DNA from 3 places in the Brevibacillus sp. YAE8 genome. Region 1 is predicted to be linked to each of the others. Evidence: riboswitches for the same ligand, from Rfam matches in the RefSeq annotation. Region 1 holds a riboswitch; each other region holds the start of a gene.
The links. A riboswitch is a leader RNA that binds a small molecule or an ion and turns the genes downstream of it on or off. The one in region 1 is predicted to bind thiamine pyrophosphate.
Positions count from the first base shown of each region.

Region 2: another riboswitch for thiamine pyrophosphate. It lies ahead of thiO (glycine oxidase ThiO); the one in region 1 lies ahead of thiS (sulfur carrier protein ThiS).
Region 3: another riboswitch for thiamine pyrophosphate. It lies ahead of thiC (phosphomethylpyrimidine synthase ThiC); the one in region 1 lies ahead of thiS (sulfur carrier protein ThiS).

Region 1 is NZ_BAAIYG010000001.1:358,451-362,973, forward strand. Features, by position in the region: gene AC27IT_RS01060 (acetylornithine deacetylase) at 1-944, opposite strand, end outside; gene AC27IT_RS01065 (thiazole synthase) at 937-1,707, opposite strand; gene thiS (sulfur carrier protein ThiS) at 1,713-1,916, opposite strand; TPP riboswitch at 2,127-2,237, opposite strand; gene kapB (kinase-associated lipoprotein KapB) at 2,279-2,662, opposite strand; gene AC27IT_RS01080 (alanyl-tRNA editing protein) at 2,734-3,945, opposite strand; gene AC27IT_RS01085 (DUF2203 domain-containing protein) at 4,060-4,446, shown strand; gene AC27IT_RS01090 (hypothetical protein) at 4,455-4,523, opposite strand, start outside.
Region 2 is NZ_BAAIYG010000010.1:8,840-13,362, forward strand. Features, by position in the region: gene AC27IT_RS14200 (efflux RND transporter periplasmic adaptor subunit) at 1-50, opposite strand, end outside; partial or broken gene AC27IT_RS14205 (glucose-6-phosphate isomerase) at 248-1,597, shown strand; gene AC27IT_RS14210 (excisionase family DNA-binding protein) at 1,619-1,837, shown strand; TPP riboswitch at 1,917-2,032, shown strand; gene thiO (glycine oxidase ThiO) at 2,189-3,325, shown strand; gene AC27IT_RS14220 (LSm family protein) at 3,406-4,254, shown strand; gene AC27IT_RS14225 (YugN family protein) at 4,404-4,523, shown strand, end outside.
Region 3 is NZ_BAAIYG010000001.1:706,049-710,571, reverse strand. Features, by position in the region: gene thiC (phosphomethylpyrimidine synthase ThiC) at 1-1,492, opposite strand, end outside; TPP riboswitch at 1,644-1,754, opposite strand; gene AC27IT_RS02910 (cation diffusion facilitator family transporter) at 2,008-2,889, shown strand; gene ku (non-homologous end joining protein Ku) at 3,029-3,997, opposite strand; gene AC27IT_RS02900 (hypothetical protein) at 4,242-4,385, opposite strand.

The DNA of each region.
Region 1 (4,523 bases):
ACAGGGGGATGGTCGCGCAGCCACAAATCGGCCGCCGCTGCGCGTCCGACATGGTCCTCGATCTCGCGAATGATCTGTTCGTATGATTCGTTCGGATAAAAGTGAACCGTAATCCAGAGCGCGCAGCGATCCGCAATAAACGCAGCATGGCGTCCTCCCTCGATCACGGCAGGGTTGATCGTATTGCTGCCAGCCGCAAAGCCGGGGTACGCCTTCATCACAGCCCAGTCGCGTTCCAGCTCCTGCAGCGCCGTAATGATTTTCGCCATTTTTTCAATCGCAGACGCGCCGCGCACGCCGCCTCCGGCATGGATCGTTCTCGCCCGCATCCCGTCGTGCAAGGTCGTCGGACTCTCAATCGTGATCCAGCCGGTAATCACGCCGCCCTGCCCTTGCATGTGCAGGTTGCTCGTGTCGACGACGATGGCGTAGTCCGCCTGGTAGCCGCGTTCGAGCGCCACCAGCGTCCCGGCTTCGCCCGCTTCCTCGCCGATTACCGATTGGAACAGCAAATCGCCTGCCAGCTCGACGCCGTGCTCGCGCAGCATCTGGATGGCGAACAGGCTTGCAGCCAGTCCACCTTTCATGTCTGCTACACCGCGTCCGTACAGCCGCCCGTCTGCGCCGCGCGTCAAGGAAAACGGCGGATACGTCCAGCTCGCAACGTCGATGTGCCCGTTGATAATCAGGCTGTTCGCCTGGGCGGAAGCGCTGCCCGGCAGTCGGCCGACGACGTTGTCATCGCCGGGGTAGACGGTCCAGCGGTCGACCTCAAAGCCGATGGCCGCGAGCCGATGGGCGAGTACCGTTTGCGCCGCGTCGCTGTTTCGCGCTGGCGGACTTACAGTCGGATGGGAAACGAGCTCTGCCAGGAGGGCAAACAACTCTTCTTTGCGCCTGGCAATCGATTCTACCGCTTCTGTCAGTCGGTCCACGCTACTCAATCATCCCTTCGGTCGGACTGCTCGCCGACGCGTAGCGCTTTTTCGCAATCCGTCCCGCGAGGAAGCCTTTGCGCCCCGCTTCCACGCCGAGCTTCATCGCTTCGGCCATCAGCACCGGATTGTCCGCGAGCGCGACTGCCGTATTCAGCAGCACGCCGTCCGCGCCCAGCTCCATCGCTTTCGCGCAATCGGCTGGCGACCCGATGCCTGCATCCACAATAATCGGTACTTTCGCGTCCTCGATGATGAAGCGGAGGTTGTTTTCGTTGACGATGCCTTGTCCGGAGCCAATCGGGGACGCGCCCGGCATGACGGCATGCACGCCCACTTCCTGCAAACGCTTGGCGAGAATCGGATCGTCGTTGGTGTAGGTCAGCACGATGAAGCCTTCTTCGACCAGTATTTTCGACGCTTCCAGCGTGCCGATCGGGTCAGGCAGCAGCGTTTTCGGGTCGCCGATGACCTCCACCTTAATCATATCGCACAAGCCGGATGCTTTCGCCAGACGGGCGATACGCACCGCTTCCTCTGCCGTATAGGCTCCCGCTGTGTTCGGCAGCAGGGTGAATTTTTTCAGGTCGAGCTGTTCCAAAAAGTTCGGCTCTTGCGGATTTTCCAAATTGAGCCGGCGAATCGCAAACGTCAAAATTTCTGCTTCCGACACCTCGACTGCTTTTCCTTGCGTTTCCAAATCTGCGAATTTTCCGGTCCCGAGCAAGAGGCGGGAGCGAAACTCGTAAGGGCCAATTTTCCATGTATCCATGCTGGTCATCCTCCTCCGACAAAATGAACGATTTCGATGCGGTCTCCGTCTGCAATCGGCGTTTGTTCATACCGGGAGCGGTCGATGATCTCTCCGTTGCGCTCCACGACGACAATCTTCTCTTGCAGGGAATACGAAGCGAGCAAGGCGCGGACTGTGTTGATCTCAGCCGACAGCTCTGCTGTTTTTCCGTTCAGCACAACAACCATTGTATTCCTCCTTCTTGATGGCACCTGTCGAGGGACGAAAAAACGGCCTCCCTCGCTTGCCGGAAGTCACCCCAGTCAAACGGTGGAAGCCGTATATGTATCCCATCGGACAGATGGAAGAAAAAAACCATCCGCCGTGGGATGGTTGAGTTGATCTCATCATCTGGTAGCAGCATTCCGGCAAATACGCCGCAACTGCCGCACCGTGAAATCGATTCATATACCTCTTCCTCCGCTGGCATGACCCAGGTCAGGTTCAACGGTCAGTAACACGCTCGTTACAATCTCAGCCGACGATGCTCGGCCCCCGTTTGGTAGTAAACCTATGAAATTGTCGTACGTTCGAGTATTACAGTACCATTCTATTTCGTGTTTGTAAAGGTTTCCTTGTACATCGCTTCCAGTTCAACCAGGCAGCGCTCGGACCAGGCCGCCATTTTTTTCAGCTTCTCCATTTCCCGCTCCATCGCTTTGCGCACGGACTCCTTGTAGTCCGGCACTTCGCCGTTGTAGCGGATGACGGATGCGGCCGGGGTCATGAATTTTTCCTGGTAGGAGAGCGCTGGGCGCTGGTGGAACAGCGGCACATCCACCTCGTAGGACGTATGCAGGTCGCCCTGCTGCGGGTATTTCGTCACCGCCAGCACCTTGACCAACAGCTTCGTATCGTGAATTTCCAGCACTTCCGCGATATATTCTCCTGTCCGCTGCGTCACGCGAACTTTATCGCCGGGGTTCCAAAACATCGTCGTTTCCTCCTCGCATCATCCATCATGGTAGGGGCCAGGCGTGAACGGCCTTGCCCACAGCTAGTCCGTCAGGCCAGCGACTGGGCAAGCAGCTTGCGGGCGTGCGCCAACACTTCGTCCGCAGCAGGCGCTGGTTGACCGCCGCCCTGCGCCATCGCCGGATTGCCGCCGCCTTTTCCGGCAATCAACGGCAGCGTCTCCTTGATAAGCTGGTTGACGGCGACGTTCACGTCCTGCCCCCGCGCAAACACAAGCTGGGTCTTCTCGTCAGTCGCTGCGGCCAGCAAGCATACGACGTCCGGCGCCTCCGCGACTGCGAGCTGGGCGTACTGCTGCAGTTGCTGGATCGTTTTGTCCGGGAAAACTTGCGCGATGACACGCACAGTTCCCACTTGCTCTGCCACGCCGAGCTGCTTTCGGACTTCGCCTTCCAGCAGTTGCTTTTCGGCGTCGGCGAGCCTTGCTTTCAAACTGTCCCGTTCGGCCAGCACGCGCTCTGCCTGCGCGATCAGCTCCGCCTCGCTGGTCGCAAACCGCTTCGCCAGCTCGCGCACAGCCGCCTGCTTGCGCGTGTAATCCCGCAAAGCCCGCAAGCCGCAGATGAACTCCAGCCGGATGTTTCCGCGATGGCGCTCCCAGCCGAGAATTTTAATCATGCCCACTTCGCCCGTGCGCGCAGGATGTGTGCCGCCGCACGGATTGTAGTCGTACTCGGGGATGATGACGACGCGGACATTTTCCGTGACCGTCGGCTGTTTTTTCAGCGGCAACGTAGCCAGCTCCTCGTCGTCGACAAACCGGGCGATGATCGGATGGTTTTCCAGCACGACCTGGTTGGCCCGCTGCTCGACTGCTTCCCACACATCCGCTGTCAGCTCATCCAGGCGCACGTCGATCGTCACGCGTTCTTTTCCCAAATGAAACGCGACCGTCTCCGCCCGCGCGACTTCCAGAAACGCGGCGGACAAAATGTGCTGTCCGGCATGCTGCTGCATGTGATCGAAGCGGCGGTCCCAATCGATCTGCCCGACCACTTCCGTGCAGTCCTCCGGCAGCGGAGCTTCCAGCCGATGACGCACCTCGCCCGCTACTTCTTCCACGTCGATGACCCGACATTCTCCGAGCGTGCCCACATCCCCGGGCTGTCCGCCTCCCGTCGGGTAAAACGCCGTCTGGCTCAGCACAGCGTACGGCGTTCCATCCTCTTCCGTACCCTGCCGCAGTACGCGCGCCGAAAACGTTGTCGCATACGCATCTTGATAATAGATTCTGTCTTCCATCTTTGCTCCTTGCCGCCGGAGCGGAAAGCCATTTGCGCTTTTTCCATTCCGGCCATTTTCTCCCGCCAAGGGTGATATTATACTAATAGAATAGAGATCGTGGAGGGATGATCCGTGAACAAAAAAATCTTTACGCTTCAGGAAGCGAACGACTTGTTGCCCTATGTACGTGAAGAACTCTCGTTTTTGCAAAAATCGAAGCGCTCTTTCTACGAAATGTATCAAAAGCGCGAGCAAATCAAAAAGCAGCAGCCCGTTGACGAAGAGGCGCTCTTTTCGGTGGAATGCCAGCTTGAGTTTCTCGAACTGGAAGCGAAGATGCACGTCACCCAACTGATCGGCAAAGGCATCCAGGTGAAGGACATCGACATCGGCCTGTTCGACTTTCCCGCGATCATCGACGGCGAAGAAGTGCTCCTGTGCTGGCGCGAGGGCGAGGAATCCATCACCCACTACCACGGGTTGCGCGAGGGCTTCATGGGCCGCAAGCCGATCCGGTGACGGCTTTTTTAGCCAAACAGCCGATCCATCTGCTGTTCGCGCGCGAGGCGCTCTTCCGGGCTTGCCAGATCGTATTT
Region 2 (4,523 bases), on a different contig from region 1:
GCACCGAGCAGGACGACCACGGAACCGATGATCCACCACCGTTTTTTCATGTTCATTTCTCCTTGCTGTTAGGAACCGTATTATTTCTTTGCTCGGTGAAGTCTTACGCCAGGTCTGGAAAAAGGTAACACTTGTGGCGAATTGTTCACGATTTGCTCACATTTTGTGATGTTTTGACGGAAAGCAACTTTCTGGCTTTTGGCGTGATAAGATAAGAAAATAGATGACGTTCCTTGGGAGGGGAGCCATGAACCAAGCGATTCGATTTGATTACTCTAATGCACGCGCCTTTGTGAGACAGCATGAGTGGGAGCAGCTTGCCCCGGCGATCGGGCAGGCGCATGAGATGTTGCACAAAAGAACGGGTCCAGGCAGAGACTATCTCGGTTGGGTTGATTGGCCGCAGAGGTACGACCGCGCTGAATTTGAGCGGATTCGCCAGGCGGCGGCGCGTATCCAGGCTGATTCGGATGTGCTTTTGGTAATTGGAATCGGGGGTTCATATTTAGGGGCGAAAGCTGTACTGGACATTTTGGGCCACAGCTTTTACAATTTGCTGCCGAAGTCGAAGCGGCGTTTTCCGGAAATTTATTTTGTCGGGAACAATATCAGCCCGGTTTATATCTCTCATCTGATGGACGTGCTCGAAGGAAAAGACGTGTCCATCAATGTCATCTCGAAGTCGGGCACGACGACAGAGCCCGCGATCGCTTTTCGGCTGCTGCGCACCTGGCTGGAGAACAAGTACGGCCGCGAGCAGGCGAAGAAGCGCATCTATATTACGACGGACAAAACGCGCGGCGCCTTAAAAAGACTCGCGGAGGACGAAGGGTACGAAAGCTTCGTCATTCCGGACGATATCGGCGGACGTTTTTCCGTCCTGACCGCAGTCGGACTGTTGCCAATCGCAGTGAGCGGGGCCGATCTGGACGCGCTGATGAAGGGCGCGCAAGACGCGAGCGAGCGCTACATGGTCATGGATTTGTACGAAAATCCGTGCTACCAGTATGCGGCGATTCGCAATGCGCTGTACCGCAAAGGTAAAACCGTGGAGCTTCTGGTCAGCTACGAGCCGCAGTTCCGCTTTTTCGCGGAGTGGTGGAAGCAGCTTTTCGGGGAGTCGGAAGGAAAAGACGGCAAAGGAATTTTTCCCGCGTCAGCCGAGTTTTCCACGGACCTGCACTCGTTGGGGCAGTACATACAGGACGGCATGCGGCAGTTGTTTGAAACGGTTGTTACGGTGAACAAGCCCGCCGTCGACGTGACCGTGCAGGAGGACCCGCTCGATGTGGACGGGTTGAACTTCCTGTCCGGCAAGCGGATGGGGTTTGTCAATAAAAAGGCTTTCGAGGGAACGGTACTGGCCCATGTAGATGGCGGCGTACCGAACCTGCTTGTGGAGATGCCAGAGGCGACAGCGTACCATCTCGGCGCCCTGATCTACTTTTTTGAAAAGGCGTGCGGGATCAGCGGCTATTTGCTAGGGGTCAACCCGTTCGATCAGCCCGGGGTGGAGGCGTACAAGGCCAACATGTTCGCCCTTCTGGGAAAACCTGGATTCGAGCAGCAGAAAGCGGAACTGGAGGCAAGATTGCGCGAGAACAAGACGTATTTGACTGTGGAGGAGACAGCGGCGTATTTGGAGCTTCCTGAAACGTTTATTTTGGAAAAAATTCATCAGGGCAAAATCCGCGCTCTCCACGACGGCAACGAGTACATCATCAACAAGGAGCAGTTCAATCACCATCTGGAGGAAATGCGCAAGCTTCGCGAGTTCGAGGAAGCGGCGCGTCACGAGACGGTTCCGGAAAGCTACGATGTGAAAGACGAGGATTAAGCTGAGGATGAAAGCGCAGACCATCTTGTCAGATCGCGCCCAAGAGGACTATACTTGGTGGGTGAACGAAAATAAAAGATCAAGCAACTCGGGGAGTCCTTCATGCGGGGCTGAGAGGATGGAAGCAACGACCGTCGACCCATTGCACCTGATCCGGATCATGCCGGCGCAGGGATACGGTTGCCGGCAAACAGCGCTTTTTTATTTGGTTACGATGCGTATGAAGCCCGCCTTTTCCTGTGAAGGAGAAGGTGGTTTTTTTCATTTTGTCGACTGCGCCAGGGGCTTTTGGCTACAACGGCGCTTTCGAATGGCCCCGAAGAGATTACAACAAGCGAGGAGAGAGAAAAATTGAGCGATTGTCTCGTAGTGGGTGGAGGAATTATCGGATTAAGTCTGGCTTATGAGTTGTCACGAAGAGGAAGGAGCGTCACGCTGGTCGAGCAGGGAGAATGGGGCGGACAGGCGTCTTCTGCGGCGGCGGGGATGCTCGCGCCGTTGAAGGAGTTTACGGCCCCAGGCCCGATGCTCGATCTGGGCATGACTTCGCTGGCCTATTACCCGCAGTGGGCGGCCGAGCTGGAAGAGTTTACCGGAGGGGACGTCCAGCTCAGCCTGGAAGGGCTGCTGACGGTCGCGCTCAACGATGACGAGCAGGCACAGCTTTTGGCGAAGTACCATTGGCAAAAAGAAGCGGGGCACAGCGTCCACCTTTTGACGGAGCGGCAGCAACTGGCTGAGGTGGAGCCGCTTTTGACCGAGCAGGCGCAGGCAGCCATCTACTCTCCGTACGAAGGGCATATCAACAACCGCATGCTGCTGCGCGCTCTGGTGACAGCATGCCGGCTGCAAGGCGTCGCGTTGCACGCAGGCTGTGTCGTGAGCGGCATCGCGGTAAAAGGCGGCCGGGTAGTCGGCGTGGAGAGTTCGCTTGGACCGCTGCGGGCGGAGCAAACGATCATCACGTCAGGCGCGTGGGCGGGCATCATGCTGGAAATGCTCGGCGTTTCGATTCCCGTTCGCCCGGTTCGCGGCCAGATCGCGGCGGTATCCTCCGCAGGCATCCCGCTTCGCACCGTCATTTTTGGCACCTCCGGCTACATCACGCCGAAGAAGGACGGGAAAATCGTCATCGGCGCGACAGAAGACGAAAGCGGCTTTCAGCGCGAAGTTACAATGGCGGGCTTGGCCAGCATCCTGAACGGAGTCATGCCGTACGTCCCGGCCTTACACGGCGCTGCTTTTCTGGAGGCGTGGGGCGGACTGCGGCCAGCTACCGCAGATGGCAAGCCGCTGCTTGGTCCCGTGCCCGGCTGGGACGGGCTTTCGATTGCCGGAGGGCACTTCCGCAACGGCATCTTGCTGTCCCCGGCTACCGCGAAATGGATGGCCGACTACCTGGAAAAAGGCGAGACAGAGCGTCTGACGCCGTTTTTGCCATCCCGCTTTTTGGCAAAAACAGACGAAACGTCGAACAAAATGGGCTAGTCCGAACTGCAAACCCGGTACACCTCCCCATGGGCACCTGTATATGGTAATAAAGAAACACCAGAAGGGGAGGAGTTTCCATGCAGTCTGAAAAAAACCTGTACCAGGCTGACGTCCAGACGGTCAGTCTGATAAAGGATATGCGTGAAAATGTGCACAACATATGCAAAGAACACGTCGAGAAAAAGGTGCGCATTGAAGCGATTGACGGCCAGATTTTTGAAGGCGTGATCGTGGACTTTGACGATCAGAATGTATATGTGGAAGTGGACGATCTCGATGCAGAGGAAGACGACTACGAGTTCGAAGAGGTAGCCAGCCGCAAATCGCATGGAGACTGGGGCATGTACCCGGACTGGACTCCCTACGGCTATCCATATGGCGGATACCAGCCGTTTGGCGATGTCAGTCCGCTTGGCAGCAGCAGCCAGCCGAATCGGCCTCCTGCTGGTCAAGTCAGCCCTTACGCGGACGATTGCTATCCATACGCTCCGATCAGCCCATTCGGCAGCCCGAACCAGCCGTATGGGCAGGTAAGTCCGTTCGGCAGCCCGAATCAGCCGTATGGGCAGGTAAGCCCGTTCGGCAGTCCGGGTCAACCGTATGGGCAGGTAAGTCCGTTCGGCAGTCCGGGCCAGCCATATGGGCAAGTAAGTCCGTTTGGCAGTCCGAGCTTTCCGTACGGCCAGGTGAGTCCGTTTGGAGAGGGCGCTCCTTTCGTCAGCCCTTATTCCGGCTTCAATCCGTACATGGCGCCGTTCCCACCGTTCCCGCCCTACCCGCCTCAGCCGTGTTACCCGTATCCACCGCCGCCACCACCTCCGGCTGCAGTCGTCGTGCCGAGGAAAAAACGCCGCCGTCCGTGTCGAAGAGGCAAAAGAATCATTCCGCTCGCCTTGTTTACGCTTTTGACGATCGCGCTGCTCTAAAACCTGAAAGCATAGAGTTACCAAGCCTCTTGCCATCCGCAATTCCGGCAGCGAGGCTTGTTGCTCGTTTTGCCTGCCCTCGCCTGTGAGTACAACCCGCCGTTTTGGCGCACACTACCAGTAGTATGTGACGAAGGCAGGGGATACAAATGAAGAAAATTCAAAGCAGCTTACCAGGGACGAAGGCGACGTTCGGCTATTTCCGCGAGTCGCTCGAGCCGCATTTTACACTGGCGAATTGGGATTACGAACACGGCTATTTCGACCGC
Region 3 (4,523 bases), 350 kb from region 1:
ACTCGAAGCGGGCTTTGGACAAAGCGTCGTCGCGCTGTTTTGCTCGCGGGTGGCCTTTGGCCAAATCCGCTGCATGAGCGGCGATTTTATAGGCGATGAGACCGTTGCGCACGTCTTCCTTGTTCGGCAGGCCGAGATGCTCCTTGGGCGTGACGTAGCAGAGCATCGCGGTGCCAAACCAGCCGATCATCGCGGCGCCGATCGCCGAGGTGATGTGGTCGTAGCCGGGCGCGATGTCTGTCGTCAACGGCCCGAGCGTATAAAAAGGCGCCTCGTGGCAAATCGCTAGTTGTTTGTCCATGTTTTCGCGAATGAGGTGCATCGGGACGTGGCCGGGTCCTTCAATCATCACCTGCACGTCGTGCTTCCAGGCGATTTTCGTCAGCTCGCCGAGTGTCTCTAGTTCGGCAAACTGGGCCTCGTCATTCGCATCTGCAATCGAGCCGGGGCGCAAGCCGTCTCCAAGTGACACGCTGATGTCATACGCCTTGAGAATCTCGCAAATCTCTTCGAAATGCGTGTACAAAAAGTTTTCCTCGTGATGGGCGAGACACCACGCAGCCAGAATGGAGCCGCCGCGCGAGACGATTCCGGTCACGCGCTTCGCGGTCAGCGGAATGTAGCGGAGCAGGACGCCGGCGTGAATGGTGAAATAATCGACGCCTTGCTCTGCCTGTTCAATCAGCGTGTCCCGGTAGACTTCCCAGGTCAAATCCTCCGCTTTGCCGTTCACTTTTTCAAGCGCCTGGTAAATCGGTACGGTTCCGACAGGCACCGGGCTGTTGCGGATGATCCACTCGCGCGTCGTGTGGATGTGCTTTCCGGTCGACAAGTCCATGATCGTGTCCGCGCCCCAGCGCACCGACCAGATCATTTTTTCGACTTCTTCTTCCATTGAGGAGCTGACGGCAGAAGTGCCGATGTTGGCGTTGACCTTGACGTGAAAATTCCGGCCGATAATCATCGGCTCCGCTTCCGGATGATTGATATTGGCGGGAATGATCGCGCGGCCTGCCGCCACCTCAGCCCGGACGAACTCCGGCGTGACGCCTTCGCGGATGGCGATGTACTCCATCTCCGGCGTGATGATGTGACGGCGGGCGTAGTGAAGCTGGGTGACCGTCTTGCCTGGCTTCGCCCGTCTCGGCTGATAGCCTTCGCGCGGGAAAGCGGGCATCTTCCCTGCGCTGTCGGCGTTGCGGATTCCGTCGTCCACAGGCTTTGGCTCGCGGCCGGCATAGCTCTCCGTATCGTCGCGCTCCTCGATCCAGCGCTGGCGCACGAGCGGCAGCCCTTTGTTGATGTCGGCGACATAACCTTCGGCCGTGTATTCGCCGCTTGTGTCGTACACGCGCAACGGCGGGTTTGGTGTGGTGCCGTACAGCCCCTCGGTAGGCGATAGCGCAATTTCGCGCATCGGCACGCGAATGTCGGGGCGGCTGCCTACCTCGTATACTTTGCGGCTTCCGGGAAAAGATGAAATGGATGACATAAAAAAACCTCCTTGGCTTGGTTGCACGAAAGCGCGAACCTTGTAGGGAGGCGAAAGAGGCCCGTCGCGAAAAAACGCCACATGGGAACATGCGACGCCAGACGCGAGAGTAGAGAAGAGACGGGTATCCGAAAAAAAGATACGCGTCGCTAATCTGTCATATGGACATTCCTCCGCTGGCATTACCCAGTTCAGGTTCAACGGTCGATGGCACAGTACCATCCTCTCAGCCTGGTGATTTCCAAGCTCCCGTGCTTGTTTTTGGTTGTCGTTGCAAGATTAGGATACCGGAGAACAGCCGTGCTTGGCAAGAAAAAGTTTCCAACAAAAATTGCCACAGGGCAACACATTTTCCCCCCCTCTATACTCATGAATCGGACTAAAACTGTTTCTGTAGACCCACACGAATTGCGTCTGGTACGATGAAATTCGAAAAAACGAGAAACTGCTTTTATACGTTCTGTTCTAAGGCTTTGGGCGAATAGGGCGATTGAGATTTTTTGAGGTGATGGAGTGTGAATGTATATTCGGATCTGAAGCAAGGAGAGCGGGGTGCGTGGGTCAGCATTATCGCCTATATTTTCTGCTCGGCGTTAAAAATAGGGGTTGCGGTGCTGACAGGCTCGGCAGCGTTAATGGCGGACGGGCTGAACAACTCGACGGACGTGGTGGCGTCGATTGCCGTGCTGATCGGGCTGCGCATTGCCCGCAAGCCGCCGGATCGCGACCATCCGTACGGCCATTTTCGCGCGGAGACGATCTCTGCCCTGGTCGCGTCGTTCATCATGCTGTTTGTCGGGCTGGAGGTCATTACCGGAGCGATTCCGACGCTGTTTGATACAAACCACACTGCTCCCGACTTGTTGGCAGGCTGGACGGCGCTGGCGACTGCGGTCATCATGCTCGGGGTCTATCGGTACAATCACCAACTCGCCGTGAAAACGAACAGCCAGGCGTTGCTCGCGGCCGCTGCCGACAACCGCTCGGATGCCTTCGTCAGCATCGGGACGTTTGTCGGAGTGGCGGGCGCGCAGTTCCAACTGCATTGGCTCGACCCGCTGGCAGCGCTCGTGGTCGGGGTGATTATCCTGAAGACGGCGTGGGATATTTTCCGGGAGGCGACGCATCGCTTAACAGATGGCTTCGATGAGGGGCAACTGGAGGAGCTGAAGGAGACGATCTTCTCCATTTCCGGGGTGAAAGCGATCAGCGACATCAAGGCGCGTTATCACGGCAGCAGCGTGCTCGTTGACGTCGTGATCCACGTCGATCCGCAGTTGAACGTAGTAGAAAGCCACACCATCACCGAAAATATCGAAGAACGGATGAAACGTGTGCACAAAATCAATACGGTTCACATTCATATCGAACCGGAACAACAGCTCGCAAAAAGATAAGCAAAAAACCTGTCCGCAAATGGGGCAGGTTTTTTGCGCAGACGTTATCCGGTAAGGCTAAGGCGTCGCCAATGGCTGCGCGCAGCCAAGTGTTCTGCTTATGGCTTCGCACCGCACCACCAACTGTTCCAACGCCGCTTTACATAGGAGTGGCTTTTTTGCGGCGAAGCGTTTTCGTTGTCGAGGTCGGACCGGGACTCGGTTTCCCCACCGCTTCTTTGGCAGGGGAGGTTGTCTTGTCCGCTTTCTCCGCAGAAGCGGCCCGTTTGCGCCCTGCTTTCGGCTTCGCGGCTGCCGGGACAGGCTCCGGCGCAAGCTTCACGGGACTGCCCGTAGTGCCTGCTGTCGAGGCCAGGCTTTCCTTCAAAGCTTGCATCAGGTCGATCACATTCGTGCGCGCAACCGTCGGAGCGGTGGCGATCTCCTGGCCCTCCAGCTTTTTCTCGATCATTTTTTGCAACTCGACGCGGTATTCGTCGGTGTACTTGGCGGGATCGAACGGAACGGTCATGTTGCCGATCAGCTCTGTCGCCATTTTCAGTTCGTTTTCCGCGAGCGGGACAGTAGCCTCCGGCAAGGCGGGCACTTGACTGACCGGGCGCACCTCGTCCGGGTAAAAAATCGTTTCCAGCATGATGCAATGCTCGTACAGCCGAATGACGGCGAGACTTTGCCGATTGCGCATCGTCACCTGGGCGACGGCGATCTTTCCGGTCTGCTCCATGGCGGCGCGCAGCAGCGCATACGCCTTTTCTCCCGTATCTTGCGGAGACAGGAAGTAGCTTTTGTCAAAGTAAACCGGGTCGATCTCCGACAAGTCCACGAAGTCGAGAATTTCAATGGCGCGGCGCGTCTCGGGCGTGATCGCCTCCAGGTCTTCGTCGTTAATCATGACAAAATGGCCTTTTTCGTACTCGTACCCGCGGACGATTTCGCTCGGTTCCACTTCCCGCTGGCAATGCGGGCACATTTTGGCGTATTTGATCGGGGTGTTGCATTCCTTGTGCAGTTGGCGAAAGCGAATGTCCCGTTCCTCTGTTGCCGTAAACATGCGGACGGGTATATTGACCAGGCCGAAGCTGATTGAGCCTTTCCAGACGGTGTGCATATGATTCCTCCAGTACGGACTGTTTTTGCGTGGCTGCGACTGTTTTTGTTTATTGTTTGTAGCCGACAAGCGGATGCCGCGAGGGAAATGCAGGCGGGGAAACATTGTCATCGTCGCCAGCCGGCATGGAAATAGCGAAGAACTGTAAACGTAGACAAAAAAACTGCACCTCCAACTGTTAGGTGTATCTAACAATCGGGTGCAGTTCAGATGTAGCGACTGGCTTTTTTAGCTTGTGTTCGCGTTATTGGCCGTGCTTGATAATGTCGGACTGGTCCGCGCGCGACTGCATTTCCCGCGCTTGCTCGACGCCTGTTCCGGTACGGTCGGCAATGGACTGGGCCTTGGACGCTTTCAGCTTTTGCGCGGACGGTTGTTTTTCTGCCATGTCGATTCCCCCTTTTGGAATAGGTGCAAGTAGTATGCTCCCCCTGCGGGCAAAAAAATACCCCCTCGCCAAAAGACGATGGGGCAGCGGTTCAACTCCTCCCGCGCGGGGAGCGTCGGCACGGAATGCTCCTATCAG